3 regions of the Streptomyces sp. NPDC001002 genome follow, and region 2 is predicted to be linked to each of the others. Evidence: riboswitches for the same ligand, from Rfam matches in the RefSeq annotation. Region 2 holds a riboswitch; each other region holds the start of a gene.
The links. A riboswitch is a leader RNA that binds a small molecule or an ion and turns the genes downstream of it on or off. The one in region 2 is predicted to bind cobalamin.
Positions count from the first base shown of each region.

Region 1: linked by a shared signal. The riboswitch ahead of ACWDR3_RS31215 (ribonucleoside-diphosphate reductase subunit alpha) and the one ahead of ACWDR3_RS36595 (CbtB domain-containing protein) in region 2 are both predicted to bind cobalamin.
Region 3: linked by a shared signal. The riboswitch ahead of ACWDR3_RS24460 (cobalamin biosynthesis protein) and the one ahead of ACWDR3_RS36595 (CbtB domain-containing protein) in region 2 are both predicted to bind cobalamin.

Region 1 is NZ_JBSFLV010000084.1:20,890-30,750, reverse strand. Features, by position in the region: gene ACWDR3_RS31230 (nSTAND1 domain-containing NTPase) at 1-1,447, opposite strand, end outside; gene ACWDR3_RS31225 (CHAP domain-containing protein) at 1,733-2,404, shown strand; gene ACWDR3_RS31220 (GNAT family N-acetyltransferase) at 2,479-2,985, shown strand; cobalamin riboswitch at 3,050-3,178, shown strand; gene ACWDR3_RS31215 (ribonucleoside-diphosphate reductase subunit alpha) at 3,302-5,665, shown strand; gene ACWDR3_RS31210 (ribonucleotide-diphosphate reductase subunit beta) at 5,665-6,678, shown strand; gene ACWDR3_RS31205 (putative Ig domain-containing protein) at 6,924-9,002, shown strand; gene ACWDR3_RS31200 (hypothetical protein) at 9,133-9,624, shown strand; gene ACWDR3_RS31195 (hypothetical protein) at 9,591-9,806, opposite strand.
Region 2 is NZ_JBSFLV010000120.1:14,021-23,881, forward strand. Features, by position in the region: gene metE (5-methyltetrahydropteroyltriglutamate--homocysteine S-methyltransferase) at 1-1,503, shown strand, start outside; gene ACWDR3_RS36585 (histidine phosphatase family protein) at 1,636-2,244, shown strand; gene ACWDR3_RS36590 (CbtA family protein) at 2,325-3,077, opposite strand; gene ACWDR3_RS36595 (CbtB domain-containing protein) at 3,100-3,321, opposite strand; cobalamin riboswitch at 3,357-3,501, opposite strand; gene ACWDR3_RS36600 (LacI family DNA-binding transcriptional regulator) at 3,636-4,562, opposite strand; gene purU (formyltetrahydrofolate deformylase) at 4,609-5,514, opposite strand; gene ACWDR3_RS36610 (methylenetetrahydrofolate reductase) at 5,511-6,383, opposite strand; gene ACWDR3_RS36615 (aminomethyl transferase family protein) at 6,413-7,756, opposite strand; gene ACWDR3_RS36620 (extracellular solute-binding protein) at 8,129-9,397, shown strand; gene ACWDR3_RS36625 (carbohydrate ABC transporter permease) at 9,490-9,861, shown strand, end outside.
Region 3 is NZ_JBSFLV010000055.1:9,565-19,425, forward strand. Features, by position in the region: gene cobN (cobaltochelatase subunit CobN) at 1-1,073, opposite strand, end outside; gene ACWDR3_RS24455 (cobyric acid synthase) at 1,070-2,581, opposite strand; gene ACWDR3_RS24460 (cobalamin biosynthesis protein) at 2,578-3,519, opposite strand; cobalamin riboswitch at 3,621-3,760, opposite strand; gene ACWDR3_RS24465 (DUF397 domain-containing protein) at 4,013-4,192, shown strand; gene ACWDR3_RS24470 (hypothetical protein) at 4,465-4,971, opposite strand; gene ACWDR3_RS24475 (helix-turn-helix domain-containing protein) at 5,013-5,870, opposite strand; gene ACWDR3_RS24480 (hypothetical protein) at 6,253-6,474, opposite strand; gene ACWDR3_RS24485 (anion permease) at 6,509-7,750, opposite strand; gene ACWDR3_RS24490 (lysozyme) at 7,904-8,596, opposite strand; gene ACWDR3_RS24495 (class II aldolase/adducin family protein) at 8,942-9,673, shown strand; gene ACWDR3_RS24500 (alpha/beta hydrolase family protein) at 9,845-9,861, shown strand, end outside.

The sequences.
Region 1 (9,861 bases), on a different contig from region 2:
CCCTGCCCATCAACTGGTCGTGCGTGATCCACTGTCGTACGAGGGGCCAGGACGCGAGCAACGCCTCGTGGGCGACCTGGACGGTGACCTCGCCGCCGGGTTCGGCGTGGACGGTCAGCAGCCTCTCCCTTACGAACGCCTCCAGGACGGCGGCGACTTCGGCCTCGTCGCCCGGCAGCAGGTCGAGCAGCCGGGCACGGCTGATGCGCCGACGGGTGGTGTCGTGCAGGTCGTCACGGCGGCCGAGGCGCACGAAGGCATGCTCGGCGATGCGCTGCCCACGGGCGTCGAGTTGCCCGTAGACCTGGTCGGCGGAGAGGGAGAGGGCCCGTCGGATACCACCGGACTTGCGGTAGGCGGCGGCGGTGAGGCGGTTGCCCTCGCGGTGCATCCAGGTGACCCGGAGCGCGTGGGAGAGCAGGGGCAGCGCACCCGGCGCGCAGCCCTCGTCGTCGGCGAACGGATCGGACAACGCGCCCAGTTCGTGCAGCAGGACCTCGACCAGCGCGTCGTCGACGACCAGGCCGGCCTCCTCGCCGGGCTCGGTGATCACTTCCCGCAGTTCCACCTCCGTCATAGGTTCGAGGAGGAAGGGAGCCGCGCGCAGGGCAGCGGTGAGCCCGGGGTGGGTCAGGCAACGGCCGTAGAAATCGGCGCGCATGCCGAGCACCACGAGGACGACGGGTTCGCCCGCGCCGTCACGGAGCGCGGTCAGCTCACACAGCAGGTCGAAGAAGGCCCGCCGCTGCCCAGGGTCCTGGCACTGCGCGAACGCCTCCTCGAACTGGTCGACGAGGACCAGGGTCCGGTAGGGCCGTTCGGCCGGCCGCTCCCCCGGTCGCGGGTCCGCCGCACGCAGCAGGTCGGCGAAGTCCCCGGCGGATGAGCGTACAGCGGCGAGCGTGCGGTCGGGGTCGGTGCGCAGGCGGGCGGTGACAGCCTGCGCGAGCCGGTCCAACGGCTGCTCGCCCGGGGTGAGTTCGATGACCGGCCAGTCCTGTGAGCCCGGCAGCCGGCCGGCCGCGAGGGCGCCCATGAGTCCCGCCTTGAGGAGCGAGGTCTTGCCCGCGCCGGACGGCGCCACCACGACATAGGGGCCCTGGTCGGGAGCCCGCCGGTCGAGACCCTCGATCAGGGCGCCGACGGCAGCGCCTCGACCGCGGTAGAGATGAGCCCAGGCGGCCGTGTAGGCGGCGAGGCCGCGGAACGGACAATCGCCTTCCGGGCTGCGGGGGGTGGGGAGCTTACGGCCGCTGCGTACGACTTCCCGCTCGTGGAGGGCGATGAGCCGGCCGTCGGTGCCGAAGTACGTGTCCAGGGCCTGGGCGAGAGTGGCACTGCCCGGTGCCCGGCCGTTCTCGACGCGACTGATGTGGGCCTTGTCGTACTTGACCTTCGTACTCAGCGCGTCCTGGGTCAGACCGGCCGCCATCCGGCGCCGCCGCACCTCGGCGCCATAGCCGGCTGCCTTGCCGTTTCCTGATCCGTCCGGCCGGTCGGCGTCACCGTCCCCGCCTGTTGCCGGTTGCCCCTCGCTTCGGCAACCGGCAACCCCCTCATCGGCCTCGTCGAACTCTGATCGCACCTGCTACACCTGTCGTCACATCGTCGCATTCCGGAGTCGGCAACCTACCCGGAGTGACGGCGCGTTCAGCGGGCGCGGCATCACATGCGAGAACGCGAGTTGTGCGCCGCGCCCCTTATCCCTTCACCCACCACCCCGGAGGAATCCGTGCGCCACCATGCCCTGCACAGCCTGATCGCGGCCGCCCTGCTCGCCGTCCCCGCCCTCGTCTGCGCTCCCGCGACCGCGTCCACCGCCCCGGCCACATCGGCCGCCCGCCCGAACTCGGCGCCGAGTCCCCTCCGTCAGGCCATCGTGGACCGCGCCAACACCGCTCTCACCACCGCGCACCGCTACAAAGCGACCCCCAACGGCCCGGTCAGGCTGAGCACGCCCGGCGACTCCGGACACGACAACTACCTGGGCGGCAAGAACCTCAACGAGTACAACGGCTTCAACGGAGACGCGTGGTGCGGCTACTTCGCCCGCGCGATGTGGGCCAACTCGGCCGCGACGCCCACCGACTACAAGTCCTCCCGGGCCTGGGAGACCGGCGTGGGCGACCGGTTCCACCCCTACCGACCCGGACAGCCGCCGCAGCGCGGGGACGTGATCGTGTGGCACAACCACAACAGCCGTGCGCCCAGGGGGCATGTCGCGGTCGTGGTGGCAGTGGGCGGCAGCGACGGCCGCACGGTGACCACCGTCGAGGGCAACGCGGGCCGCGGCTCCGACAGCATCACCATGAAGCAGTACCGCTGGGTAGGCGCCGAGGGACCGAAGCTGCCCGGCCGCAACAACGCCACGCTGAAGGTACGGGGTTACGCCGCCCGCAGCTGAGCCGCACCGGACGAGCGGGCCGTCGGAGAAAAACCGGCGGCCCGTTGTCGTACCCGTCGGGCACACTCGCCCCCATGGACATCGTGATCCGGGCAGCGCACCCCAGCGAATACGAGACCCTCGGCGAGATCACCGCCCAGGCCTATCTCCAGGACGACCTGCTGACCTTCGGGGAGAGCGACTGGTACCTCGGCGAGCTCAGAGACGTGGCCAAGCGGGCGACCGTCGCCGACGTATTGGTCGCCGCGGACGGGGACCGGATCCTCGGCGGGGTCACCTTCGTCACGGCCGGCACGCACATGGCCGAGCGGGCCGGCCCCACCGAGGCCGAGATCCGGATGCTCGCCGTCGACCGGGCCGCCCGCGGCCGGGGCGCCGGCGAGGCACTCGTCCGCGCCTGCGTCGACCGCGCGCGAGCCGCCGAGGACTGCACCGGCATCGTCCTGTCCACCCAGCCGACCATGCGCGCCGCCCACCGCATCTACGAACGCCTCGGCTTCGTCCGCGTCCCGGAGCGCGACTGGAACCCCATTCCGGAGGCCGGCGACTTCGTGCTGCTCACCTATCAGTTGACGTTCTGACACGCTCCGAAGTCGGCGCGCGACACAACATCTAGGGGTGCTACTACAACCCAGCACAAGATGTATGCTCATGCTCGCTGTCGTCGCAGGGGAATCCGGTGCGAATCCGGAACTGTCCCGCAACGGTGTACTCATGCGTGTTCGCACACGTATGGGCGTCAGTCCGAGGACCTGCCGACAGTGCGCCCGACCAAGCCGGTCGGGTGCCATGACGTCCGGGCCTCGTGGAATGGGCCGGGGACGCGACGCCGTCGTGCGTTCGTGGCTGCCCCCTGCCCTCCGCCAGGCCCCCGTGCCCAGCGAGGGAGAGCCCCACGTGACCATCGCGCCAGCCGACCCGGCTTCAGTCACCGCGCCGGAGACCGACGGCCCCGGTACCGCGTTGCTGCGGATCCTGACCGAGCTGACCGCCGACCTCCCCGACGCAGACCCCGGCCGCGTCGCCGCCGCCGCGCTGCGCGGCCGCTCCGCGCAGGCCGACGAGGCCGAACTGCGCGAGCTGGCCACGGAGGCCGCCGCCGGTCTCATCTCGGAGGACCCCGCCTACTCGCAGGTCGCCGCCCGGCTGCTGACCATCTCGATCCGCGCCGAGGCCGCCTCGCAGGGCGTGACGTCCTTCACCGAGTCCGTCGCCGTCGGCCACCGCGAGGGCCTCATCGCCGACCGCACCGCCGAGTTCGTCCGCGTCCACGCGGCCCGCCTCGACGAACTGATCGACCGGCAGGCCGACGACCGCTTCGGCTACTTCGGCCTGCGCACCCTGCACAGCCGCTACCTGCTGCGCCACCCCATCACCCGCAAGGTCGTCGAGACCCCGCAGCACTTCATGCTGCGCGTGGCAGCCGGTCTGGCGGAGGACGACAGCAGGCGTGCGCTCGACGAAGTCGCCTCGCTCTACCGCCTGATGAGCCGGCTCGACTACCTCCCCTCCTCCCCCACGCTCTTCAACTCCGGCACCCGGCACCCCCAGATGTCGTCCTGCTACCTCCTCGACTCCCCGCTGGACGAGCTGGACTCCATCTACGACCGCTACCACCAGGTCGCCCGCCTCTCCAAGCACGCCGGCGGCATCGGCATCGCCTACTCCCGCATCCGCTCCCGGGGTTCACTGATCCGCGGCACGAACGGGCACTCCAACGGCATCGTCCCGTTCCTCAAGACGCTCGACGCCTCCGTCGCCGCCGTGAACCAGGGCGGCCGGCGCAAGGGCGCGGCCGCGGTCTACCTGGAGACCTGGCACTCCGACATCGAGGAGTTCCTGGAGCTGCGGGACAACACCGGTGAGGACGCCCGGCGTACGCACAACCTGAACCTCGCGCACTGGATCCCGGACGAGTTCATGCGGCGGGTCAACGAGGACGGCGTCTGGTCCCTGTTCTCCCCCGCCGATGTGCCCGAACTGGTCGACCTGTGGGGCGCGGAGTTCGACGCCGCGTACCGCAAGGCGGAGGCCGCCGGGCTCGCCCGCAAGACCATCCCGGCCCGCGACCTCTACGGCCGCATGATGCGCACCCTCGCGCAGACCGGCAACGGCTGGCTGACCTTCAAGGACGCGGCCAACCGCACCGCCAACCAGACCGCCGAGCCAGGCCACACGGTCCACTCCTCCAACCTCTGCACGGAGATCCTGGAGGTCACGGACGACGGCGAGACCGCGGTCTGCAACCTGGGCTCGGTCAATCTCGGCGCCTTCGTGGTCGGCCGGGACATCGACTGGGACCGGCTGGACGAGACCGTCCGCACGGCCGTCACCTTCCTCGACCGGGTCGTCGACATCAACTTCTACCCGACCGAGCAGGCGGGCCGCTCCAACGCGAAATGGCGTCCGGTCGGCCTCGGTGCCATGGGCCTCCAGGACGTCTTCTTCAAACTCCGCCTCCCCTTCGACTCCCCCGAGGCCAAGGCCCTCTCCACCCGCATCGCCGAGCGCATCATGCTCGCCGCGTACGAGGCGTCGACGGACCTGGCCGAGCGCAACGGCCCGTTGCCGGCCTGGGAGAAGACCCGCACGGCCCGGGGCGTCCTGCACCCCGACCACTACGACGTCGAACTGACCTGGCCGGAGCGCTGGTCGGCACTGCGGGAACGTATCGCCAGGGTAGGCATGCGCAACAGCCTCCTGCTCGCGATCGCCCCCACCGCCACCATCGCCTCGATCGCGGGCGTCTACGAGTGCATCGAGCCGCAGGTCTCCAACCTGTTCAAGCGCGAGACGCTGTCCGGTGAGTTCCTCCAGGTCAACTCGTACCTGGTCGACGAGTTGAAGAAACTCGGCGTCTGGGACGCCCGCACCCGCGAGGCCCTGCGCGAGGCCAACGGCTCGGTGCAGGCCTTCGCCTGGATCCCGGCGGACGTCCGCGCGCTGTACCGCACGGCGTGGGAGATCCCGCAGCGCGGCCTGATCGACATGGCCGCGGCCCGCACCCCGTACCTGGACCAGTCCCAGTCCCTCAACCTCTTCCTGGAGACCCCGACCATCGGCAAGCTCTCGTCGATGTACGCGTACGCCTGGAAGCAGGGCCTGAAGACGACGTACTACCTGCGGTCGAGGCCGGCGACGAGGATCGCCCGCGCGGCCCAGGCCCAGACCCAAACCCCCATCCCCGTCCAGCAGATCGCCGACCCCGACGCGGTCGCCTGCTCCCTGGAAAACCCCGAGTCCTGCGAGGCATGCCAGTAATGACCACCGAAGCCAAGAACCTTCTCGACCCGGGCTTCGAGCTGACCCTCCGCCCCATGCGCTACCCCGACTTCTACGAGCGCTACCGGGACGCCATCAAGAACACCTGGACCGTCGAGGAGGTCGACCTCCACTCGGACGTCACCGATCTCGCGAAGCTGACGCCGGGTGAGCAGCACATGATCGGCCGGCTGGTCGCGTTCTTCGCGACGGGCGACTCGATCGTGGCGAACAACCTCGTGCTGACGCTGTACAAGCACATCAACTCCCCCGAGGCGCGGCTCTACTTGAGCCGTCAGCTCTTCGAGGAGGCCGTGCACGTCCAGTTCTACTTGACGCTCCTCGACACCTACCTTCCCGACCCGGAGGACAGGGCGGCCGCCTTCGACGCGGTGGAGAACATCCCCTCCATCCGCGAGAAGGCCGAGTTCTGCTTCAAGTGGATCAACGAGGTCGAGAAGCTGGACAGCCTCCAGACCCAGGCCGACCGCCGCCGCTTCCTCCTCAACCTCATCTGCTTCGCCGCTTGCATCGAAGGGCTGTTCTTCTACGGGGCCTTCGCTTACGTGTACTGGTTCCGGAGCCGGGGGCTGCTTCACGGTCTGGCGACCGGCACGAACTGGGTGTTCCGCGACGAGACCATGCACATGTCCTTCGCGTTCGACGTCGTCGACACCGTCCGCAAGGAGGAGCCGGAGCTCTTCGACGACCAGCTCCAGCAGCAGGTGACCGACATGCTGAAGGAGGCCGTCGAGGCGGAGTTGCAGTTCGGGCGTGATCTGTGCGGTGAGGGTCTGCCGGGCATGAACACCGAGTCGATGCGTCAGTACCTGGAGTGTGTCGCCGACCAGCGGCTCCAGCGGCTGGGCTTCGCGCCGGTGTACGGCTCCGAGAACCCCTTCTCCTTCATGGAGTTGCAGGGTGTGCAGGAGCTGACCAACTTCTTCGAGCGCCGCCCGTCGGCGTACCAGGTGGCCGTGGAGGGGTCGGTCGACCTCGACGAGGACTTCTGACGTCAAGTCCTGGGACGGCCCATGGAGCTTCCATGGGCCGTCCATGGACCTGCTATGCGGCGGCAAAGTTCTTCCGGCGCATCTGGTTCCGCCTCCATGGCCCCGGTTACGTTCTGGCCGTCCTGTTCATGCCATGCATAGCGGCAGCACAGGGTGTTCAAGATGTCATGCTCATGACTGCGCACTCTGCCGCCGCTACGCGCGTCACGGGCCTGCCGAAACCCCACCGTTGGAGGCAGTACCCCATGCGTGAGTCACGCCCGAGCAAGCGCCGCCGGAGTCTGCGAAGACTTCTGGCCCTGTCCGTTCCCGCCTTCGCCCTCACCGTCGCGGGCCTGATGGCGGCACCGGCCGCCGGGGCCCAGACCGCCCCGGCCACCTCCTCCGCCACTCCCCACACCACCCGCGTCACCCAGAACTCGACCGCCCTCACCTCCCCCTCCCGCCAGACCTTCCACTCCACCGGCAAGGCCGGGCAGAAGGTGCCGACCACGCACCTGTGCGCCACCGCGGCCCCGGGTCAGGCGTCCTGCTTCGCGCAGCGGCGTACCGACATCAAGCAGAGCCTGGCCGCCGCGCTCGCCGCCGCGCCCTCGGGGCTCAGCCCGGCCAATCTGCACAGTGCGTACAACCTGCCCTCGACCGGCGGTTCCGGTCTGACCGTCGCGGTCGTGGACGCGTACAACGACCCCAACGCCGAGTCGGACCTGGCCACTTACCGCTCGCAGTACGGCCTGTCGGCGTGCACGAAAGCCAACGGCTGCTTCAAGCAGGTCAGTCAGACCGGTTCCACCACCTCGCTGCCCTCGAACGACACCGGCTGGGCGGGTGAGGAGGCGCTGGACATCGACATGGTCAGCGCGGTCTGCCCCAACTGCAACATCACGCTCGTAGAAGCGAATTCGGCGAACGACTCCGACCTCGGCACCGCCGAGAACGAGGCCGTCGCGCTCGGCGCGAAGTTCGTCTCCAACAGCTGGGGCGGCAGTGAGGCCTCCTCCCAGACCAGCGAGGACACCGCGTACTTCAAGCACCCGGGCGTCGCCATCACGGTGAGTTCGGGCGACGAGGCGTACGGCGCCGAGTACCCGGCAACGTCCCAGTACGTCACGGCAGTCGGCGGTACCGCGCTGTCCACGTCCTCCAACTCCCGCGGCTGGACCGAGTCCGTGTGGAAGACCAGCAGCAGTGAGGGGACGGGGTCCGGCTGCTCCGCCTATGACGCCAAGCCGAGCTGGCAGACCGACACCGGGTGCAGCAAGCGCATGGAGGCGGACGTCTCCGCGGTCGCCGACCCGGCCACCGGCGTTGCCGTGTACGACACTTACGGCGGCTCCGGGTGGGCTGTCTACGGCGGTACGAGTGCCTCGGCGCCGATCATCGCGGGTGTGTACGCGCTCGCCGGTACCCCTGGGTCGAGCGACTACCCGGCGAAGTACCCGTACAGCCACACCAGCAACCTCTACGACGTGACCAGCGGCAACAACGGCTCCTGCTCGACGAGTTACTTCTGCACCGCGACCACCGGCTACGACGGTCCGACCGGCTGGGGCACCCCGAACGGCACGACCGCCTTCACCTCGGGCACCAGCACCGGCAACACGGTGACCGTCACCAACCCGGGCAGCCAGTCGACGACGACCGGCGGCTCGGTCAGCCTGCAGATCAGCGCGAGCGACAGCGCCGGCGCGACGCTCACCTACAGCGCCTCGGGGCTGCCGACCGGGCTGTCCATCGGCAGCTCGTCCGGCCTGATCTCGGGTACGGCGTCCACCGCGGGCACGTACCAGGTCACCGTGACCGCGAAGGACTCCACCGGCGCGACCGGCTCGACGTCCTTCACCTGGACCGTCGGCTCCAGCGGCGGGACCTGCACCTCGTCCCAGCTGCTCGGCAACGCCGGCTTCGAGTCGGGTGCCACCACCTGGACCTCGTCCAGCGGGGTCATCACCAACGACAGCGGTGAGGCCGCGCACGGCGGTTCGTACTTCGCGTGGCTCGACGGGTACGGCTCCACGCACACCGACACGCTGTCCCAGTCGGTGACCGTGCCGACCGGCTGCAAGGCCACCTTCACCTTCTACCTGCACGTCGACACCGCGGAGACCTCCACCAGCAGCGCGTACGACAAGCTGACGGTCACCGCCGGGTCGACGACCCTGGCCACCTACTCCAACCTCAACAAGGCGACCGGCTACGCCCAGAAGTCCTTCGACCTGTCCTCGTACGCCGGCTCCACCGTCACCCTGAAGTTCAGCGGGGTCGAGGACTCCTCGCTCCAGACCAGCTTCGTCGTCGACGACACCGCCGTCACAACCAGCTGACCTCCACCACCTCCACGAGACCCCGGGCCCCGGTCGCCGCCTTCGCGGCCGGGGCTCCGGCATGAACACGGAACAGCGCTCGCGTGGATCCAGGCGTACGGGTCATACGTCCAATGGCAGAGGAGGCCCCATGCGTATTCACCGCACGACCCCCGCTCTCGCCCTGACGGCCCTGACTGCCCTGACGTTCGTGATCGCCGGCTGCGGCACCGATTCCGGCGGCGACGAAGGTTCCGCGGGCAGTGTGTCGCCGTCCACGGCAGCCACTTCCCCGACTCCCGAGTCTCCGACGCCCGATCCCTCGCAGTGCGCGGCCGTCTCCGGTTCGCTCGGCGCCGACGACAGCGGCCGTACCGTATGCCTCTCGACCGGGCAGGTGGTCCGGGTCGAACTGGACGGCACCGCCGACCGGCCGTGGAAGGCGCTGACCGCCGACGGTTCCGGTCTGGAGGCCACCAACAGCGGCTTCGTGATGCAGCCCGGTGACGCGAACGCCGCCTACAAGGCCGTATCGACAGGAAAGATCCGGCTGAGCTCGACGCGTCCGCTGTGCGGCGCCGAGTCCGGCCGGATCTCCTGCAAGGGCATTCAGGAGTGGTGGGTCACGGTGGTGGTGAGGTAGCCGTGCCGCCGTGCGGGGCGGGCCAGCTCCGGGTGCTCCCGGCGGGCCTCTTCGGCTTCGCGGATCTGCCGGTCGATCCGGCGGTCGTGCGCGATGCCGATGACGGACGGGAGCACCAGCAGGACGAGGAGGGCGAGAACAGCGAGCATTCCGATCAGTCCTTCGATCTGTGCGGTATCCATGGACACCACTGTCGCGCGTTTGACTCCTTACCGTCAGTGGCAGGACTGCCGTAGA
Region 2 (9,861 bases):
CTGGACTTCACCGAGGCCGCCGCGGCCAACCTCGACGCGCTGGCCGCCGTGGGCGGACTGCCCGGCAAGCGGCTGGTCGCCGGTGTGGTCAACGGCCGCAACATCTGGGTGAACGACCTGTCCGCGTCCCTTTCCACCCTCGGCACCCTGCTCGGCCTCGCCGACCGGGTCGACGTGTCCGCCTCCTGCTCGCTGCTGCACGTGCCGCTCGACTCCGCCCGGGAGCGGGACATCGAGCCGCAGATCCTGCGCTGGCTGGCGTTCGCGAAGCAGAAGACGGCCGAGATCGTCACCCTCGCCAAGGGGCTCGCCCAGGGCACCGACACGATCGCCGCCGAACTCGCCGCCAACCGTGCGGACTTGGCCTCCCGCGCGGGCTCGCCGATCACGCACGACCCGGCGGTACGGGCCCGAGCCGCCGCCGTCACGGAGGCCGACGCCCGCCGCTCCCAGCCGTACGCCACACGTGCCACGGCCCAGCGTGCCCACCTCGGTCTGCCGCTGCTGCCGACCACCACGATCGGCTCCTTCCCGCAGACCGGTGAACTGCGCACCGCCCGCGCGGACTTGAGGGCTGGCCGGATCGACACGGCCGGCTACGAGGAGCGCATCAGGGCCGAGATCCAGGAGGTCATCTCCTTCCAGGAGAAGACCGGTCTGGACGTCCTGGTGCACGGCGAGGCCGAACGCAACGACATGGTCCAGTACTTCGCCGAGCAGCTCACGGGGTACCTGGCCACGCAGCACGGCTGGGTGCAGTCCTACGGCACCCGTTACGTCCGCCCGCCGATCCTGGCCGGCGACATCTCCCGCCCCGAGCCGATGACCGTGCACTGGACGACGTACGCCCAGTCCCTCACCCCGCGCCCGGTCAAGGGCATGCTCACCGGGCCGGTCACCATGCTCGCCTGGTCCTTCGTCCGGGACGACCAGCCGCTCGGCGACACCGCCCGGCAGGTGGCGCTCGCCCTGCGCGAGGAGGTCAACGACCTTGAGGCGGCCGGGACTTCGGTGATCCAGGTCGACGAGCCCGCCCTGCGCGAGACGCTCCCGCTGCGCACCGCCGATCGTGCCGCGTATCTGGCGTGGGCGACCGAGGCGTTCCGGCTCAGCACGGGTGGGGTGCGGCCGGACACGCAGATCCACACCCACATGTGCTACGCCGAGTTCGGGGACATCGTCCAGGCCATCGACGATCTCGACGCGGACGTCATCAGCCTGGAGGCGGCCCGCTCGCACATGCAGGTCGCGCGCGAACTCGCCGCCCACGGCTATCCGCGCGAGGCGGGACCGGGCGTGTACGACATCCACTCGCCGCGGGTGCCTAGCGCGGAGGAGGTCGCCGATCTACTGCGTACCGGGCTCAGGGCCATCCCCGCCGAGCGGTTGTGGGTCAACCCCGACTGCGGTCTCAAGACCCGCGGTTGGCCGGAGACCCGTGCGTCGCTGGAGAACCTGGTCGCCGCCGCCCGCACGGTCCGTGAGGAACTGCCCGGGGCCTGACATCGGGTCCTGAGGTCGGGTCCGTTCGGCCGGGGAGGGACGCCGAGGCCCCCTCCCCGGCCGGCACACGTGCCTGCGCGCAGTGTCCAATGGAGACCGCCACACCACCGACCGCACCAGGAGGAGCCGTCCGTGACCAGCCGTGTCACCTTCATCTCGCCCGCGATGAGCACCTCGCTGCGCCAGGCACGTTTCGACGACGGGGGTTCGATCGAGGCCGGCGGTGAGGCGGGGGCCCGTGCCGCGGCCGGCGCCCTGCCCTCGGCCGCGCGTGTCGTCGTGTCGCCCGGTGTGCGCTGTCGTCAGACGGCGACCGCGTTGGGCCTCAACGGGTGCGAGGAAGCAGCGGAGTTGGCGGGGCTGGACGTGGGGCGCTGGCGGGGGCTCACGCTCGCAGAGGTCGGTGCCGGTGAGCCCGAGGCGGTGGCACAGTGGCTCGCCGATCCCGCGTCGGCTCCGCACGGCGGGGAGTCCGTCGAGGAGTTGTGCGCGCGGGTGGCACGGTGGCTGGAGGCGTCCCTCGGCGCGGACGGCCGTACGCTCGCCGTGGTCGAACCGGATGTCGTACGGGCCGCGGTGGTGCACGCGTTGGGCGCGCCCGCGGCGGCTTTCTGGCGGGTGGACGTGCTGCCGTTGACGGCCACCACGGTCAGTGGGCGGGCGGGCCGGTGGAACGTGCGGGTCGGAGACCCGCTGGAGACGGCCGGGGCGGCCGGAGTCCCGCCGGCCGGCGGGTCATGACGCCGTGTCCCTGTGCTCACGTAACTGCGTGATGATCGCGCGGCGCGGCTGACACCGCCCGCCCCGTCCTCCGGGTCGTGTCAGTGCGGTGCGGGCACCGCCGTACTCGCCGGCACCGTGGCCGGCTTCGGGTTCAGCAGCCGTTCGGCCAACTCGCCGAAAGCCAGGCCGAATCCGCCCCACAGGGTGATCTGCATGGCCAGCGCGGAGAGCCGGAAGCGCCACAGCACGGTGGCCGGGAAGTCCGCGGGGACCTCGTTGATCACCGGCAGGAACGCGTACGCCAGCCCGATCACCAGGGCGAACGCGGCGAGCGCGACGACGGTGGCGTACCAGGTGCCCAGGCTCGGTGCGAGCCGCTTGCCGAGGATGGTCGCGACGATCGCGAGGAGCACGCTGAGGACCATCATCAGGAAGTACAGGGTGGTCCGCTTGCCGATGGTGTCGGGGTCGCCGACCGCCGGCGGGTTGGCCGGGTACTTCAGGAACGGGACGACGTAGACGGCCAGCAGGGCGCAGCCGGACAGCAGCAGCGCGGTCGCCCGCGGGCTGAACCGGCCGACGCGGCCGAGCGCGAAGCAGAAGGCGAGCGCGGCGATGCCGCCGAACGCGACGCCGTAGATCAGGACACCGGTGGCCAGACCGGCGGTGGACTGCAGGGAGCGGGAGACGATCTCCATCTCGTGCTCGTGGGCGTGCGCGTCCTCGAAGCCGATCGCCTTGTCGACGTTCGGCTCACCGAGGAAGTAGGCGACGACGAGGGCGAGCACGCCGGCGGTCAGGCCGGCGAGCATGCCCCGCACGAGAAGGTTTCGCACCGTTGCGGAGTTCATGAGAGTGCTGGTTTCCCTCGGGTCAGTGGCAGGGGAAGCCGAGCAGGTGACGGGCGTCGTGCACCCACTCGTGGACGTCCGAACCGGACACGAGGGAGGTGGCGCCCTGTTCGGCGCCGACGAAGTAGAGCAGGACCAGCATCAGGATGCCGAAGAAGACCGCCCAGGGGACGATCGCGCCGATCGGCAGCTTGGCGGGGAGAGCGGGGGTGGTGGCTGTCGGCTGAGCGACATGCTGCGCCATGGCAGGGCCTCCTCTGGGAGTTCGCGTCCCATCTCGGTGGTGCACAGGACGACGGCTACGGGTCTGACTCGCCCCCCTCCGCTAAAGGGGTGGCACACAGTGGCGCGACCGTGCCGGACTCCCACCGGCTTCCGTTTTGGCGTCGTCGATATCAGAGTGACCGTACCGTGTGTCGCGAACATGGCCAATACCGCGCTACCTGGGGTGATGCCGGTCTCTCGCGCCGAGTGACGAGGATCATCGGCCTCGGTCGTCAATTCACCGCGTGGATACGTCGGTTCAGGCGCCGTGCGAGCCGCGGTCCCGTACGTCGGTCACACCGAGCCGCGGACCACGATCCGGCCCGGCAGCGGCGCCAGGCCCCCCGTGTCGATGCCGAGGGCGTGCCGCGCGGCGAGCCTGCCGAGGACTTCGGCGTCGATGTGGACGGTGGTGAGCGCGGGCGTGGTCAGGGAGCCGTGCTCGGTCTCGTCGAAGCCGATCACGGCCATGTCATCGGGCACCCGAACTCCGAGGTCGTGCAGGGCGGTCAGGGTGCGCACGGCGATGTCGTCGTCGAAGGCGGCCACGGCGGTCACGTCCGGGTGCGCCGCGCGGAACGCCCCGACGGCGACCGCGCCTGCCTCCCGCGGGCGGGGGACGACGAGGTGCTCCAGAGGCGGCAGACCCAGCCGCCGGGCGGCCTCGCGGGCGAACCCGAGGCGGGCCTCGGTGAGCGGGAAGTCGTGGTCGGGCATGGCCATGGTGATCCGGGTGTGCCCCCGTTCGGCGAGATGACCGATCTGCAGGGCGGCGTTGGCGGCGAACCCGTTCTCCCAGTCCTCCTCGATGGGACCGTTCCCACGCATGTAGACCTCGCCGAGCCGGAGCACGGCTCGCGGCACGATGGCGTCGAGGATCTTCTGGGTGGCCTCCGGCGCGGTGTGCCCGTGCCGCACGAGGAGGACGTGGTCGTGCGCGGCCAACTCCTCGTCCAGGCCCCGGACATAGCTCCGGGAGAAGTTGCCCTCCAGGCCCTCGTCGACATTGAGGACGACGATCCGCGACGACCCCTCGCGCAGCGCCCGGGCGATCCCGTGCGGGACGTACCCCAACTCCCGTGCGGCGGCCAGGACTCGTTCCCGGGTCGCTCCGGAGATGGTCTGCCGGGGGTCGTCGTTCAGTACGAAGCTGACGGTCGCCCGGGAGACCCCGGACGCCTCGGCCACGTCGCTCAGCGTCACCCGGCCGGAACGGCCCATGCCGGCACACTCCCGCCAGTAGAACGATTAAGCGCCGGCGCTCAGCCTAGGCGAACACGATGGTCTGGTTGCCGTTCCTGACGACCCGGTCCTCGGCGTGCCACAGCACCGCCCGGGAGAGGACCGCGCGTTCCACGTCGGCGCCCCGGCGGGTGAGGTCGGTGGCGGTATGGGCGTGGGTGACGCGGACGACGTCCTGCTCGATGATCGGGCCCTCGTCGAGGTCCTCGGTGACGTAGTGGGCGGTGGCGCCGACCAGCTTCACGCCGCGTTCCTTGGCCTTGGCGTAGGGCCCGGCGCCGATGAAGGCGGGCAGGAAGGAGTGGTGGATGTTGATGATCGGCACGCCGAGCCGTTCGATGAGGTCGCCGGTGAGGATCTGCATGTAGCGGGCGAGGACGACGAAGTCGACGTTGCCCTTGAGCAGCCGCAGGTGTTCCGTCTCGGCCGCCGACTTGTCCGGTCCCTGGGAGGGCACGTGGAAGAACGGGATGCCGAAGGCGCGTACCTCCTCGGCCACATCGGGGTGGTTGGAGATCACCATCGCGACGGTGACGGGCAGTTGGCCCTGCCGATGGCGCCAGAGCAGGTCGAGCAGACAGTGGTCGGACTTCGACGCGAAGATCGCGACCCGCTTGGGGACCGACAGGTCGCGCAGCGTGTACGTCAGACCGAACCGCTCCACGAGGTGTTCGTCGAGGTCGGTGCGCAGGGCGGGCAGCGCGGCCCGCAGGCCGTCGAGGCCGAACACCGTGCGCTGGAAGAAGGCGCCGCCCTGCGGGTTGTCGGAGTACTGGTCGAGGGCGACGATGTTGGCGCCGTGGCCGCTGAGGACCGATGTCACGGCCGCGACGATGCCGGTGGCGTCCGCGCCCTGCACGATCAACGAGGCCTGCTGCGTGGGCTTTTCGGCCGTGCCGGCGCGGACCGGGGTGTCCTGCGTGAGCGTCATGCCGTGCTGTCCTTCCGGAAGCGGGCGGCCCAGTCGGAGGTGGCCTTGAGCCCGCCGAACGTATAGAAGTGGATCTTCAAGTCGCCGTGCCGGGCGGGGTCGTGGGCCGCGGCGAGATCGCGCAGGAAGCGGTCGGGGCCGGCGGTGCCCATGAGGTTGGTCAGCGAGAACCCGTACTTCTTGACGACGGAGGCACTGGTTCCTACGCCGAACCGGGCCGCGTAGGACAGGAGCCGGCGTGCTCCGGCGGGTCCGGGGACGCCGATCCTGATGGGGAGGGCGATGCCTCGGCTCCGTACCTCCGCCACCCAGGCGAGCACCGGGTCGACGTCGAAGCCGAACTGGGTGATGATCTCGCCGTCCAGGGGGTGCGCGGCGAGGGCCGCGTGCTTGTTCCGCAGCGCGGACCACAGCGTCAGGTCGTCGATCGACGGATGGCCTTCGGGGTATCCGGTGATGCCGACGTGCCGTACTCCGTACTCCCCCAGCAGCCCGGTGTCGATCAGCGAGAGGGAGTCCGCGTAGGGGCCTTCGGGGTGGGCCGGGTCGCCGCCGACGAGGAACACGTTGTCGGAGGTGCCGTCGGCGCGCAGGCCCGCGAGGAACCGTTCGAAGTCGTCGCGGGAGCCGAGGCGGCGGGCGGAGATGTGCGGTACGGGGACGAAGCCGAGCCGCTTGACGGCCCGGGCCGCGGCCAGGCGCATCGGCAGGTCCTCGTTGCCGAGGAAGGTGATGTTGATGCGGGTGCCCTGGGGTATGCGGTCGCGGGCCTCTTCCAGTCCGGGGACGTCCTTGCCGGTCATCTCCAGGGAGAAGTCCTCCAGGAGTGCGGTGCCGACCGCTGTTCCTGTCCTGCTCGCGGGGTTCATCGTGGTGCGTCTCGCTCTCTGGGCCCGCGTCAGCGGTCGCGGCGGTAGAGGGTGCGCGCGTGCTCGTCGAACGGCGAGGGATGCACGGTGGCGCGGATGCGGGGGAAGCCGAGGTCGGCCTCGGGGTCGGTACCGGGACCGGGGTGCTCGCCCCAGACCACGCTCACCTCGGTGCCGGGCACGGCGTGCTCGGTGTCGATCAGCGTCTGGGCGAGGACCGCGCCCACGGGGTCGATCGACGCGCTCTGCATGGTGACGCCGACCAGTCCGGCGGCGGTCTCCACCCGGTGCCGGGCGTAGGAGAGCACGAAACCGGGATCCTGGCCCTCGCCGATCACCGTGCGCACGTCGGCGGGGTCGAGGACGAGGGTGACCTTGGTGCGCCGCACCTCGTCCTTGGCCTTCTCCAGGGCGTCCCGGCCCACGAAGTCGTGGCGGAAGGAGATCATCTTGCCGTAGCCGAGTTCGTACGGCGATACGTAGTAGTCCTCGATGTCCTCCGAGAAGTAACTGCCGTTCAGGGGGCGCTTGCCCTCGATTCCGAACAAGGGCAGCTGCCTGCGGTATTCCAGCAGTTCGGGGTCGGTGTAGATGCCGGGCACCGGGGACGGGATCCAGCCGCTCTCGACGCTGGGTGTCGTGTACGCGAGGGCGCCGACCTGGATCAGGCCGAGCGGTTCGCCGACCGTCAGGAACCTCTCGTGGACGTGGGCCGCGTGCTCCCAGGGGCCGATGAACTCGTAGCCGGCCTGGCCCGCCATGCCGTGCCGCAGGGCGCGCAGCGAGCGCCCGTCGAGGACGACCGGGCTGGAGTGGAAGAACTTCGTCTCCGGCATCGGGCCGCCGAACGCCCGCTCCACCAGCTCCACGGCCAGCGGGCCTTGAATCTGGTAGCGGAACAGCTTCGGGTCGCCGCCGCCGGGCCGGAAGGCGGAGGAGGGGTCGGTGGCGAAGCCGACGTCGTAGCCGCCCTTCTCCGCGTGGTACTGCACCCAGTGCTGAGCGGCGGGGATGCCGCTGAGCAGGTACCTGTTCTCGGCCTCGCGGGCGAGGATGCCGTCGGTGACGATGTGGCCTTCGCGGGTCACGGGCACGTACTGCTTGGCCTGTCCGATCGCGAACTTGGCGAAGTTGTTGACGCCGTGATCGGCCAACACCCGGGTGGCGTCCGGGCCTTCGATCGTCAGGTCGTACATGTGGTGCGAGAGGTCGAGCAGGGCCACGCCCTCGTGCCAGGCCTGCTGCTCCTGCCGCCAGCCCGCGTACTCGCGCTCGACCACCTCAGGGGTCCATGGCTCGGCGCCGGGCTGCCACAGCAGCTTGACCGGTGAGCCGGCCTTGTCGATGCCGTCCTGGAGGGAGGGGGTTGCCATTGCGGCTCCTTCGCTTCGCGGTCCGTCCCGGGAACGTCCACTAAGTCGTCCACTAAATCGTTCTAGTGGACGCTAACAGGACCGGCCCTGCCGGCGCGTGGCTCCGATCGCGCAACCTTTGCGTGCGCCCCGCGTACTGGGCGCGGGTGCGGGCTCCGCCCGGGTCGCGAAAGTCTTTCGTAACCGGGGCTTTTCTCCTCCTTGTCCCGGGCGTGAACCGCGTGTCAGTGTCCCGGTCCAGCAGGCAGGCCGCTGCGGCGGTGCACACGAAAGCCTTTCGCGCTGCTTTCCGTATCTGCCTTGCGCACCACATGGCATTGCGAGAGAAAGAGGCAGAGCATGCACGGGACTTCGAGAACGAGAACTCGGCGGATGGTCGTATCCCTCACCACCGTGTCGGCCGCCGTGGCCATCGCCTCCTGCGGGACGTCCGGGCCGTCCACGACGTCGTCCTCGAAGGGCCTGACGATGTGGGCGCTCAACGACCAGACGATCCTCAAGGAGTCGGTCGACGCCTACAACAAGGAGCACCCGGACGGGAAGATCACGCTGCGGCTGTTCGCCAACGACGACTACAAGCAGAAGCTGCGCGTGGCGTTCGGCGCGAACCAGGCACCGGACATCTTCTTCAGCTGGGGCGGCGGCGCGCTCAACGACTACGTCAAGGCGGGCAAGGTCGACGCCCTGTCCGCGTCCCAGGTCAAGACGGACCGGTTCACGCCGAGCGTGCTGCAGAGCGCCACCTTCGACGGCAAGGTCTACGGCGTACCCGCCAACGGCCTGGCGCCGGTCGTCCTCTACTACAACAAGAAGGTGCTCGCCGACGCGGGCGTCCAGCCCCCGAAGACGTACGACGACCTGCTCGCGGCCGTGAAGAAGCTGAAGGCGAAGAACGTCATCCCGATGTCCCTCGCGGCCAACTCCAAGTGGCCGACGCTGATGTACACGGAGTACCTGCTCGACCGGACCGGTGGCTCCGGGGTGTTCTCGAAGATCGCCGGCGGTGACGCCTCGGTGTGGAAGGACGCGTCGGTCACCAAGGCCAACCAGTACCTCCAGGATCTGTCCGAGGCGGGTGCCTTCGGCTCCAACGCCTCGTCCGTCAACTACGACCAGGGCGCCTCCACCGCGCTCGTCTACACCGGCAAGGCGGCCATGGAGGTGATGGGCACCTGGGAGTACGCCAACTTCGTCAAGGCCGCACCGGACTTCGTGAAGAACGACCTCGGCTACACCACGTTCCCGACCGTGCCCGACGGCAAGGGCGACCCGGCCGGCATCGTCGGCAATCCCTCCAACTTCCTGTCCCTGAACGCGGCGAGCAAGCACAAGTCGGAGGCGCTCGACTACTTCAAGGACTACGTCCTGGACGACTCCCAGATCGACGCCTACCTGGCGGCGGGCAGCGTGCCGCCGGTCAACGGCCTTGAGTCGAAGCTGGCTTCGACGACTTCGGCCGACAAGAAGTGGCTGCAGTTCGTGTACGACCTGGTGCAGAAGTCCCCGAGCTTCCAGCTCTCCTGGGACCAGGCCCTGCCCTCGGACCAGTCCGACCCGCTGCTGACCAACGTCGACAAGTCGTTCCTGCGGGAGATCGAGCCCGCGCAGTTCGGCGAGAACATGAGCAAGGCGGCGCAGTAATGACGGCAGTTGTCCCTACGCCCGGCCCTGCCGCGTCCGAGAGGGCGCGGTCGGGCGGGGCCCGGGTGGGGCGCCGCTGGAGCGGTGCCCTGATGGCCGCCCCGGCGCTGGTGATCTTCGCCCTGTTCGGTCTCGTCCCACTCGTGGGCGTGCTGGTGCTGAGCCTCGCCGACTGGGACGGGCTGGGTTCGATCGGCTGGGCCGGCGGAGCCAACTGGAGCGCGGTGCTCACCGACAGCGCCACCTGGCAGGCGGTGTGGCTCACCGTCAAGGTGATGGTGATCAGCTGGCTGGTCCAGACGCCCGTCGCGCTGGCGCTCGGTGTGTTCCAGGCGCCGCGGGGCCGGCTGCGCTCGCTGTTCGCCGTGCTGTGGTTCCTGCCGCTGCTGCTGTCCGCCGTCGCGATCGGCCTGACCTGGCAGGCGCTGCTCGACCCGTCCTTCGGCATCGGCGCCACCCCCGGA
Region 3 (9,861 bases), on a different contig from region 2:
GCCGAGGCGGGCGTGTCCAGCCCCACGGCGTTCCCGACGCGCGAGTGCTTGGTCGGGTACGCGGTGAAGACGAGCGCGAGCTTCTTCTCCGCGTTCGGCTTGTGCTTCAACTTCGCGTGCCTGACGGCGATTCCGGCGACCCGCGCCGCCCGCTCGGGGTCGGCGACGTAGACCGGGACGTCGTCGGGACCCTGCTCCTTGAAGGAGAACGGGACCGTGATCAGCCGGCCGTCGAACTCGGGGATCGCGACCTGCATCGCCGCGTCCATGGGGGAGAGGGCGGCGTCGGACTCGTCCCAGGCCGCGCGGGACGACGTGAGGCAAAGACCTTGCAGCACCGGCACGTTGAGGTCGGCGAGGGCCCCGATGTCCCAGGCCTCCTCGTCGCCGCCGGCCGAGGCCTGCGAGGCGTGCGTGCCGCCCGCGGCGAGGACGGTGGCGATCAGCGCGTCGGCCCTGCCGAGGATCTCGTACAGCCCGGCATCGGCACCGCGCAGCGAACCGCAGTACACGGCAAGGGCGTTGGCGCCCTTCGCTTCGACCTGGTCGCAGAGGGTGTCCACGAAGGCGGTGTTGCCGGACAGGTGATGAGCTCGGTAGAAAAGCACGCCGACCGTCGGCCGGCCCTCGACGAAGGCACGCTCGCCGTGGACGCCGAACTCGGCCATCTTGCGCGGCTCTTCGAAGCCCTCGCCGGTGAGCAGCACGGTGTCGGAGAGGAACCGGGCCAGCTCGGCCAGGTTCTCCGGCCCACCCTCGACGAGGTACCGCAGCGCCTCGGCCACCACACCGGCCGGCACCGACGACTCGGCCATCAACTCCGCGTCGGGGACGGTCTCTCCGCCGAGGAGCACGGTCGGAATCCCGGACGCCTTCAGCGCGGCGAGCCCGTCCTCCCACGCGCGCTTGCCGCCGAGCAGCCGTACGACGGCGACGTCCGCGCCATCGAGGAGCGCGGGCAACTCGCCCTCGACATCCACCCGGTTCGGGTTGCCGATCCGGTACCCGGCGCCGGCGGCCCGGGCCGCCAGCAGATCCGTGTCGGCGGTCGACAACAACAACACTGTGCTCATGCGGGCGCTCCCGGTGGAATGAAAGGCAGTCCTTGCGGCGCGCCGGACTCGATGAGCCGCCACAGCGCGTCCGTGTCCGCGTGCTGTTCGATCAGGTCGCCGAGCCGGTCGAGCTGCTCCTCGCGCAGCGCGGCGAACGAGGTGTCGGCGGCCGGCACGAACCGGCGCCCCGCGGCGGCCGCCACTTCGCGCAGGAACGCCCGCCGGAACCCGTCCGACTCCAGCGAGCCGTGCCAGTGCGTGCCCCAGGTCTGACCGACCCGGCACCCGTCCAAGAAGGCGTCCCCTCCTAGGACTTCCGCGACTCCGTGATGGATCTCGTACCCCTCGACCGGCTCGCCGAGGGCTTCCCCCACCGGCCGGGTGAGGGTCTTCTCGCGCGCGAACCGCACCCGCAGGGGCAGTACCCCGAGCCCGTCCACGTGTCCGCGCCGGCTCTCGACCTCGTCCTCGATGTGCTCGCCGAGGACCTGGAAACCACCGCAGATACCGAGGATGGGTCGCTGCTCGGCGGCCCTGCGGACGAGGGCGTCGGCAAGTCCCCGCTCCCGCAGCCATTCCAGCGCCTTCACCGTCCCCCGAGTCCCTGGGATCACGACGAGATCGGCGTCGGCCAGTTCCTCGGGCCGGTCCACGAACCGCACCACGACGCCCGGTTCGGCGGCCAGCGCGTCCACGTCCGTGAAGTTGGACATGAGCGGGATCGCGCACACGGCGACGCGCAGCACGTCCTCGCCGACGGGTGGGGCGGTGTTGGACTCCCGCACGGTCCCGCGCAGGGAGATCCGCAGCCCGTCCTCCTCGTCGATCCCGAGGCCGTGCTGGAACGGCAGGACGCCGTACGTCCGGCGCCCGGTGAGGTCGAGGAGCATCTCCAACCCCGGTTCCAGCAGCGAGACATCGCCACGGAACTTGTTGACGACGAACCCGGCTATGAGGGCCTGGTCCTCGGGCGAGAGCAGCGCGACGGTTCCGAAGAAGGAGGCGAAGACGCCCCCGCGGTCGATGTCCCCGACCACGAGCACGGGAAGTCCGGCATTCCGGGCGATCCCCATGTTCACGATGTCGGTCCGCCGCAGATTGATCTCGGCAGGACTGCCGGCCCCCTCACAGATCACCGCGTCATACGTGCCCCGCAACTCGGCGAGACAGTCGAGCACGGTCCCGAGCAACTGCTCCTGCCGCCCCCCGTGATACCCACGCGCACTCATCTCGCCCACGGGCTTACCCATGAGCACGACCTGACTGCTCCGCTCGCCACCGGGCTTGAGCAGCACGGGATTCATCAGCGCGGTCGGCTCGATCCGACAGGCCTGCGCCTGCATGGCCTGTGCGCGCCCGATCTCCGCGCCCTCGCGCGTCACGAACGAATTGAGGGACATGTTCTGCGCCTTGAAGGGCGCGACCTTCACGCCCTGCCGCACCAGCCACCGGCAGATCCCGGCCGTCACGACGCTCTTGCCGGCGTCGGAGGTGGTCCCGGCGACCAACAGCCCGCCGCCGCTCATGAGTTACGTCCCTTCGCGAGCAGCCGCCCGGCGACGCTCACGCCGAGCGCGAGCAGACCGACGCGCCGGGAGAGCCGTACGGCCCGATCGATGTCGTCCACGGCCACCGCACGCCCGGCCCCATTGAGCACGGGCCGGTGCTCAACTCGCCCGCCATAGGCGAGCGTCCCGCCCAGCCGCACCCCGAGCGCCCCCGCGAACGAGGCCTCCACGGGCCCGGCGTTGGGGCTCGGGTGCTTGCCGGCGTCGGTGCGCCAGGCGCGTACCGCCCCGCGCGGATCGTCGCCCGCGACGGTCGCGAGGACGGCGGTCAGCCGCGCCCCCGGCCAGCCGGCCACGTCGTCGAGACGGGCCGAAGCCCAGCCGTACCGGCGGTACTTGGGCGACTTGTGCCCGACCATGGCATCGAGGGTGTTCACGGCCCGGAAGCCGACGAGCCCCGGCACGCCCGCCACGGCACCCCACACCAGCGCGCCCACCACCGCGTCGGAGGTGTTCTCGGCGACGGACTCGACGACGGCCCGGGCGATCCCGTCGGCGTCGAGGGCCTGGGGGTCGCGCCCGCAGAGATGGGGCAGCCGGGCCCGCGCGCCCTCGATGTCCCCGGCCTCCAACGCCCGCCCGATGACCCCGGCCTCGCGGGCGAGGGAGTTCCCGCCGACGACGGCCCAGGTTGCGGCCGCGGTCAGCGCGACGGAGGCGGTACGGGAGGGTCGTACGGCCGAAGTGGCCGCGGCGGCGAGGGCGACGGCGCCGCCCGCGCACACGGCGGTGTGCAGGGCGCCCCAGCCGCGGTGGTCGCGCCACAGCACCCGCTCCACGGCACCGGCGGCCCGGCCGAACGCGGCGACCGGATGGCCGCGGCGCGGATCGCCGAGCAGATGGTCACCGAGGAGGCCGGCGGCGGCGCCGTACGCGAAGACGCGATCGGCACGCATCGGCTCAGCCGGCCGTGGGATCGGGCAGAGCTCGGGTGATGAACCTCAACAGGCGGCCGCGCATGGCGAATTGTCCTCACTCAGGGTGTCCGCGCCCTGGTTCGAAGAGAGCGACGGCGAGAGTTCCTGGCTCCCGGGACTACCTACCCCGGTGACAGTGGCGGGACCGCGCCGGAATCACACCGGCTTCCTCTCTTGCCGCCGTACTTGGCCCCGGCAGTCCACCACGGGCCTGGAAGAACCGTCAACTTGCCGCTGACCTGCACAGCTGCGGTGTGCTGAGGTCCACATCGTTGATTTGCCGTCAGGAGTTTGAAACGGCGCTTTCTGTGCTCTTTCCCGGCCAGGAAGGTGGGCAGACTACGGGAACAGGAGTGCGTGTACGTGTCGACCGGCGGTGTCCGGCCGGTGCGCGGAGCCAGTGTTCGTGACCGTGCGATTGCTATCGGAACTGGAGGAGGTGGGCGTGGTCGACAGGGAGCTGTCGGTGCGGGTGTGGTTCAGGAGCAGTCACTCCAGCAACGCCGGTGAGTGCGTCGAATTGGCCTCGGGGAGAGATCGCGTACTGGTGCGTGACTCAAAGCGTCATCAAGACGCTGTGCTCACCTTTCGTCACGCGGCGTGGTGTGGTTTTCTGGCGGGGCTTGTGGACCCGGATATGCGCGGTGGCTGACTCGCCGCGCGGGGGGACGGGAGGTACACGTATGGGAGACCGGGCCAAGGAATCCGCTTCTGCTCATGTGGGTGATCGCGGTGCGGGGGTCGCGTGGACAGCGGATGTTGTACCGCTGGCGCTCTTCTGCTCGGTGACGGGAGTACTGGCCGTCGGGATGGGTGCACTGGCGGCGCTGTTGGTGCCGGCGGGCGCGACGCGCGGTCTCGTCTGGCTGGTGGTGACGGCCCTTCTGGCCGTGGGAGCCGGCCTGTGGTGGGGGCTCACCCCCGTCACGGAGCGCCTCCAGGTTCTGAACCGTGGTCTGGCGGCGGTTCAGTCCGGCCGGAGGCGCCACCGCTGACGGACGTGCCCGGTGCACCGGTGGAACGATTGCGCAGTGTTCTGCCGAGGCCCGCGCCCAGCGCGGTGAGGACCGCTGCGCTGACGGCACCGACGACGGCTGTGGTGAGTGGCGTCGTGGAACCGAGGGCAATGCTGGGCGCGACCCGCGTGGCGACCGTGATGCTGAAGAGCAAGATGCTGCCGCAGGCCGTGCCCAGCAACAGCCGGACGGACAGGAGCCGTATCTCTCCGGTCACTCGGGCGCTCTCCACCTGGATAAGAGCTTCTGCCCATTCCGGCCGCTGCATGGCGTACGCCTTGAGGGCGCAGTCGTCGAGAGGGATCGAGCCATTGTCAGCCGTATCGGATGGGGTGTTCGACAGGCCGCTGGTGGGAGCGGCTTCGGTGGGCATCCGCAATCGCTGCCACCACGCTCGTATTCCGAAGACCGCCATGGGCCCTCCCCCGTCTCACACCGGGCTGTTCCAGCCCGGATTCAGCTGTTGCCCAGGCTCTCCTTGACCGTGTCGAGGAGTTCGGTCATCCGGTCGCCTTCGTACGCGATGGCGCTGATCTCTTCGAAGCACTCCTGGTAGCGAGCCGAGAGCCCCAGGTCGTCACGGCTGGAGAGACCCCCCGCAGGGCCCTCCAGGTAGAGAAGATCGTCGTCGTCCTTGAATCCGAGCAGGATGAAGGGCGTGGTGACGCTGAAGTGAGCCCCCGCGGAGAGTGGCAACACGCGGACGGTGGCCCTGGGGTGTTCTGCCAGCGATTTGATGTGGTCGAGCTGCCGCCGCATCACCGCGGGACCGCCGACTTCCCGCCGCAGGGCTGCCTCATCGAGGACGACGTCGACCTTGGGTCCCTGGTCGCTGTCGAAGAACCGCTCTTGCCGGGTGAGGCGTAGATCGACTTGTGGTCGCACCTGCGACTCGCGTGCCGTGACGGACAGGAGCGCCGTGGCGTAGTCCTCCGTCTGGACGAGGCCGGGAAGGATGACAGGGTTGTACACGCGGACCAGGTCCGCCGAGCCCTCGTATCCCAGGTACAAGGCGTACTGAGCTGACACCACCTCGCTGTACTGGGCCCACCACGACAGCCCTTTCGAGCCGCGGGCCGCCTCTTCCAGTTCTGCGACCAGGGCTGGTTCCGTGGTGTCGTACAACTGGAGCAGTGCCCGAAGATCGGTTACACCGAGGCTGACAGCTCCCGCTTCGATCCTGATCAGCTTGGAAAGCGACCATTCGAGGCGTTTTGCGGCATCCCGCTGGGTCAGTCCAGCCTGTTCGCGGGCTTTGCGCAGCTCGATTCGGAGCCTGCGTCGATTCAGGCTCGGATCGATATCTCTCGCCATGGTGCTCCCTGCCACATGTCGTCGTTGACTGGTCAGGCCGCCACCGTCGAACAGTAACTCTCAATTAGAGTAGGTTAGTTCGACCGCGGCGGCCAGCGGTGGTCAGTATGACATGTGTCTATTTGGGCTAGGTCGCATGGGTAGCTCGAATGCATGTATAACGCTCGAAAGTGCTACATAAAGGCGCGAGAGAGTGATAGGAAAGTAGTTCGCGTGACGCGGCAGCAGCAGTGGGATTTTCGGTTGCACTCCGTGTTCAGCGAAAAATTTCACAAGCGAGCCTCGTGGTGCGGCCTCGATGGGCGACAGCCGTCTCTGCCGCCACGTGCGTCGTTGGCGCTCGGCATGTTGACGCTCGCCGTCGGCCGCTGAGCCATCAGCCCTATGCCAAGATCAGCGAGATCCCGTACGCCACAGCCGCCGCGCACGCCGCGAAGCAGACGTAGGCGCCGGTCACCGCGAGCGTGGCCGAGCCGCCCTGGGCCGTGGCCTTCTCCTGGCGGGACAGGCCCGCGACGCCGAGGGTGAACAGGGCCACGAGGGCCACGGTGACCACGAGGCTGACGCCGAAGACGGAGCCGAGTGCCGCCCAGTCGATGTGCATGCTGGTGATTCCTTCGTTGCCGGGTGGGCGGGGATCAGAGAGCGGGGGCGGCGGTCGACGGGGCGGCCGGGTCGGCCGTGGGCGCCGGGATCGTGGCCGTCAGGTCGTCGGTCACCGGGCCCGCCGGGGGCGGCGTCACGGCGGCGATCGCGGTGGTCACCACGCCGGCTGGCTCGTCGACGGCGTTGACGTTGCTGTGGTCGACGACCTCGCGGCGGGACAGCTTCCAGATGGCCGCGCTGGAGGCGATCAGGAAGACGGCGACGACCGCCGTGCCCCAGTCGCCGAGGTCGGTGACGGACTCGGCGAGCGCGCCCACCAAGGCCGCGGCCGGCAGGGTCAGGCCCCAGGCGACGAACATGCGGGTCGCCGTCGACCAGCGGACCACGCCGCCCTTGCGGCCGAGGCCCGCGCCCATCACCGAACCGGAGACGACGTGCGTGGTGGAGAGGGAGAAGCCGAGGTGCGAGGAGGCCAGGATGGCGATGGCCGCGCTGGTCTGGGCGGCGAAGCCCTGCTGCGGCTGAAGCTCGGTCAGGCCCTTGCCCATGGTGCGGATGATGCGCCAGCCGCCGAGGTAGGTGCCGAGCGCGATGGCGAGACCGGCGGAGAGGATGACCCAGGTGGGCGGGTCGGAGTCGGGGGCGACGGCGCCGCCGGCGACCAGAGCGAGGGTGATGATGCCCATCGTCTTCTGCGCGTCGTTCGTACCGTGGGCCAGCGAGACCAGTCCGGCGGAGGCGATCTGACCGGCGCGGTAGCCCTTCGCGGCGGCCTTGCCGTCGGCCTTCCTGCCGAGCCGGTAGGAGAGGCGGGTCGCGAGCAGCGCCGCGACGCCGGCCACGATCGGGGCGGCCACCGCCGGGAGCAGCACCTTGGTGACGAGCGCGTCGCCGTGCACCGCACCGGCGCCGGCCGACGCGATGGTGGCACCGATCAGCCCGCCCATGAGGGCGTGCGAGGAACTGGACGGCAGCCCTACGAGCCAGGTCACCAGGTTCCACAGGATCGCGCCGACCAGCGCGGCGAAGATGACCTCGGGACGGATGCCGGTCTCGTCGACGAGACCTTTGGAGATCGTGTTGGCGACCTCCACGGAGAGGAAGGCGCCCACCAGGTTGAGCGCGGCGGACATCGCCACCGCCACCTTGGGCTTGAGCGCACCGGTCGAGATGGTCGTGGCCATCGCGTTGGCGGTGTCGTGGAAACCGTTCGTAAAATCGAACGCGAGAGCGGTCACGACCACAATCGCGAGGATCAGCGAGAAGTTTTCCATTTACCCAGGCAATCGTTCGAAGTCATCGGCCGGTTGAACGTAGGTAACCTGAATGAACGGAAAGTGAACTGAGGGGGGCTTGGTGGTGTATGAAACGAGGGGTCGCCGTTCCGATCGGCATCGGCGACCCCGGCGAGCCGTGCGCCCCTTGGCTCAGTAGCCCCGGGCGAACCTCTTCAGCTGGGTCTGGGACCCGTTGAAGAGATTCTGATCACCCGGCAGGCTGCCGCTGTTGTCGTACTGCCAGAAGGTCCAGTACGACCAACCCGTCGGCAGCGATCCCGTGTCCCCCGAGCCGTGACGGGCGATCCACAGCGGGTTCGCGGCGAGCGCGCCGCTGCCACCGGTGCACAGGTTCCACCAGTGCGCGGTCGTGTAGATCACCGGCCGCCGCCCGGTGAGCCGCCGCACCTCGTCGCTGAACGCCTTGACCCAGCCGATCATGCTCGCCTTGCTCAGCCCGTAGCACTTCTTCTTCGAGTCGTACGGGTTGTACTCGATGTCGAGCGCGGGCGGCAGCGTCCTGCCGTCCGCCGTCCAGGCGCCGCCGTGCCGCACGAAGTACGCCGCCTGCGCCTTGCCCGAGGACTTGTTCGGCAGCGCGAAGTGGTACGCGCCGCGGAGGATGCCGGCGCCGCGGGCGCCGTCGTACTGCTGGTCGAAGTAAGGGTTCTGATAGGTCGTCGACTCGGTCGCCTTGATGTAGACGAACTTGGCGCCCTTGGCCTTCGCGCTCGACCAGTTGACGTTCTTCTGGTGCGAGGAGACGTCGTGCCCCTTCGGCAGGCTCGCGGCGGAGGCGGGAACCTCGGCGAGCAGGGTGCCGCCGACGGCCAGCGCCGCCACACAGGCCGCGATCAGGCGGCTGCGGCGGCGGATGGGTGCGCGAAGTGGTGCGCGGAGCGGTGTGTGGATCGGCGCGTGAAAGGGCGCGCGGAATGATGCGTGGATCGGCGCACGGAAGGGCGCGCGGAGCGGTGCGTGGGCACGGGCCATATTTCCCCCCGGAATGGCGACGTGTGGACAAAACACCCGGAGAGTACTGGAAGATCCCCGTGCGCTCGGCGCTCCCCGGCCAAGCGCGACACGGAAGAGGTATGTCCGCATAGGCGATCTTCCGGTGGTGCGGGTTCCGCCCTAAAGTGCCCCGACCCGGCGGCGGTCGAGGGGTGCGGCTGGCAGGATCGCGCCATGGCTGAGCAGAGGCGGGACGGGCGGGGCGGTCGGGACGAACGCGGCGGCGCACAGGGAGTGCCGGAGGCGTGGGGGAGAGCCGTGCACGCCGACGAGGCCGAGGCCTGGGAGACCCTTGTCGCGACGGCCCGCCGCACGGTGTCCGAGGGCCTGGTCGTCGGCACCTCCGGCAACGTCTCGGTGCGCGTCGGCGACACCGTGCTGGTCACCCCGTCGGGCGTGCCCTACGACCGGCTGGCGCCGGACGACGTGACCGGCGTCGACCTCGAAGGCCGGCAGGTCCTCGGCACCCTGATCCCGACCAGCGAACTGCCGATGCACCTCGCCGTGTACCGCACGACCGACGCGCACGCCGTCGTCCACACGCACGCCGTGCACGCGACGGCCGTCTCGACGCTCGTCCCCGAACTCCCGGTGATCCACTACATGGCCGCGGCTCTCGGCGGACCGGTCCGAGTCGCCCCTTATGCGGCATACGGCACCGACGAGTTGGCCGAGAACATGCTCCGCGCCCTCACCGACCGCTCCGGCTGCCTCCTCCAGAACCACGGCACGGTCACCCACGGCGCCACCCTCGACCAGGCCTACGACCGCACGGCCCAACTGGAGTGGATGTGCCGCCTGTGGCTGACGGCGTCCTCGGTACCGGGCCTGTCGCCCACGCTCCTCACGGGGGAGCAGTTGGCGGAGGTGGGGGAGAAGTTGCGGGGGTATGGGCAGCGGGGGTGAGGCGGGGTCGGGGGAGGGCGCGGGGTTGAGGTGTGGGAGGCGGGGCTGAGGCCGAGGGGGAGGTGCCTTGCGGGAGAGCTCGCCCGGCAGGAGTGAGGCCGGCCCGCAAGAGATGTCACCCGTCCCTCCCTCCGGCTGGCCGGTGACCGACTCCGCCAGGACACTGGACGGGTGCGCACAGTCAAAGC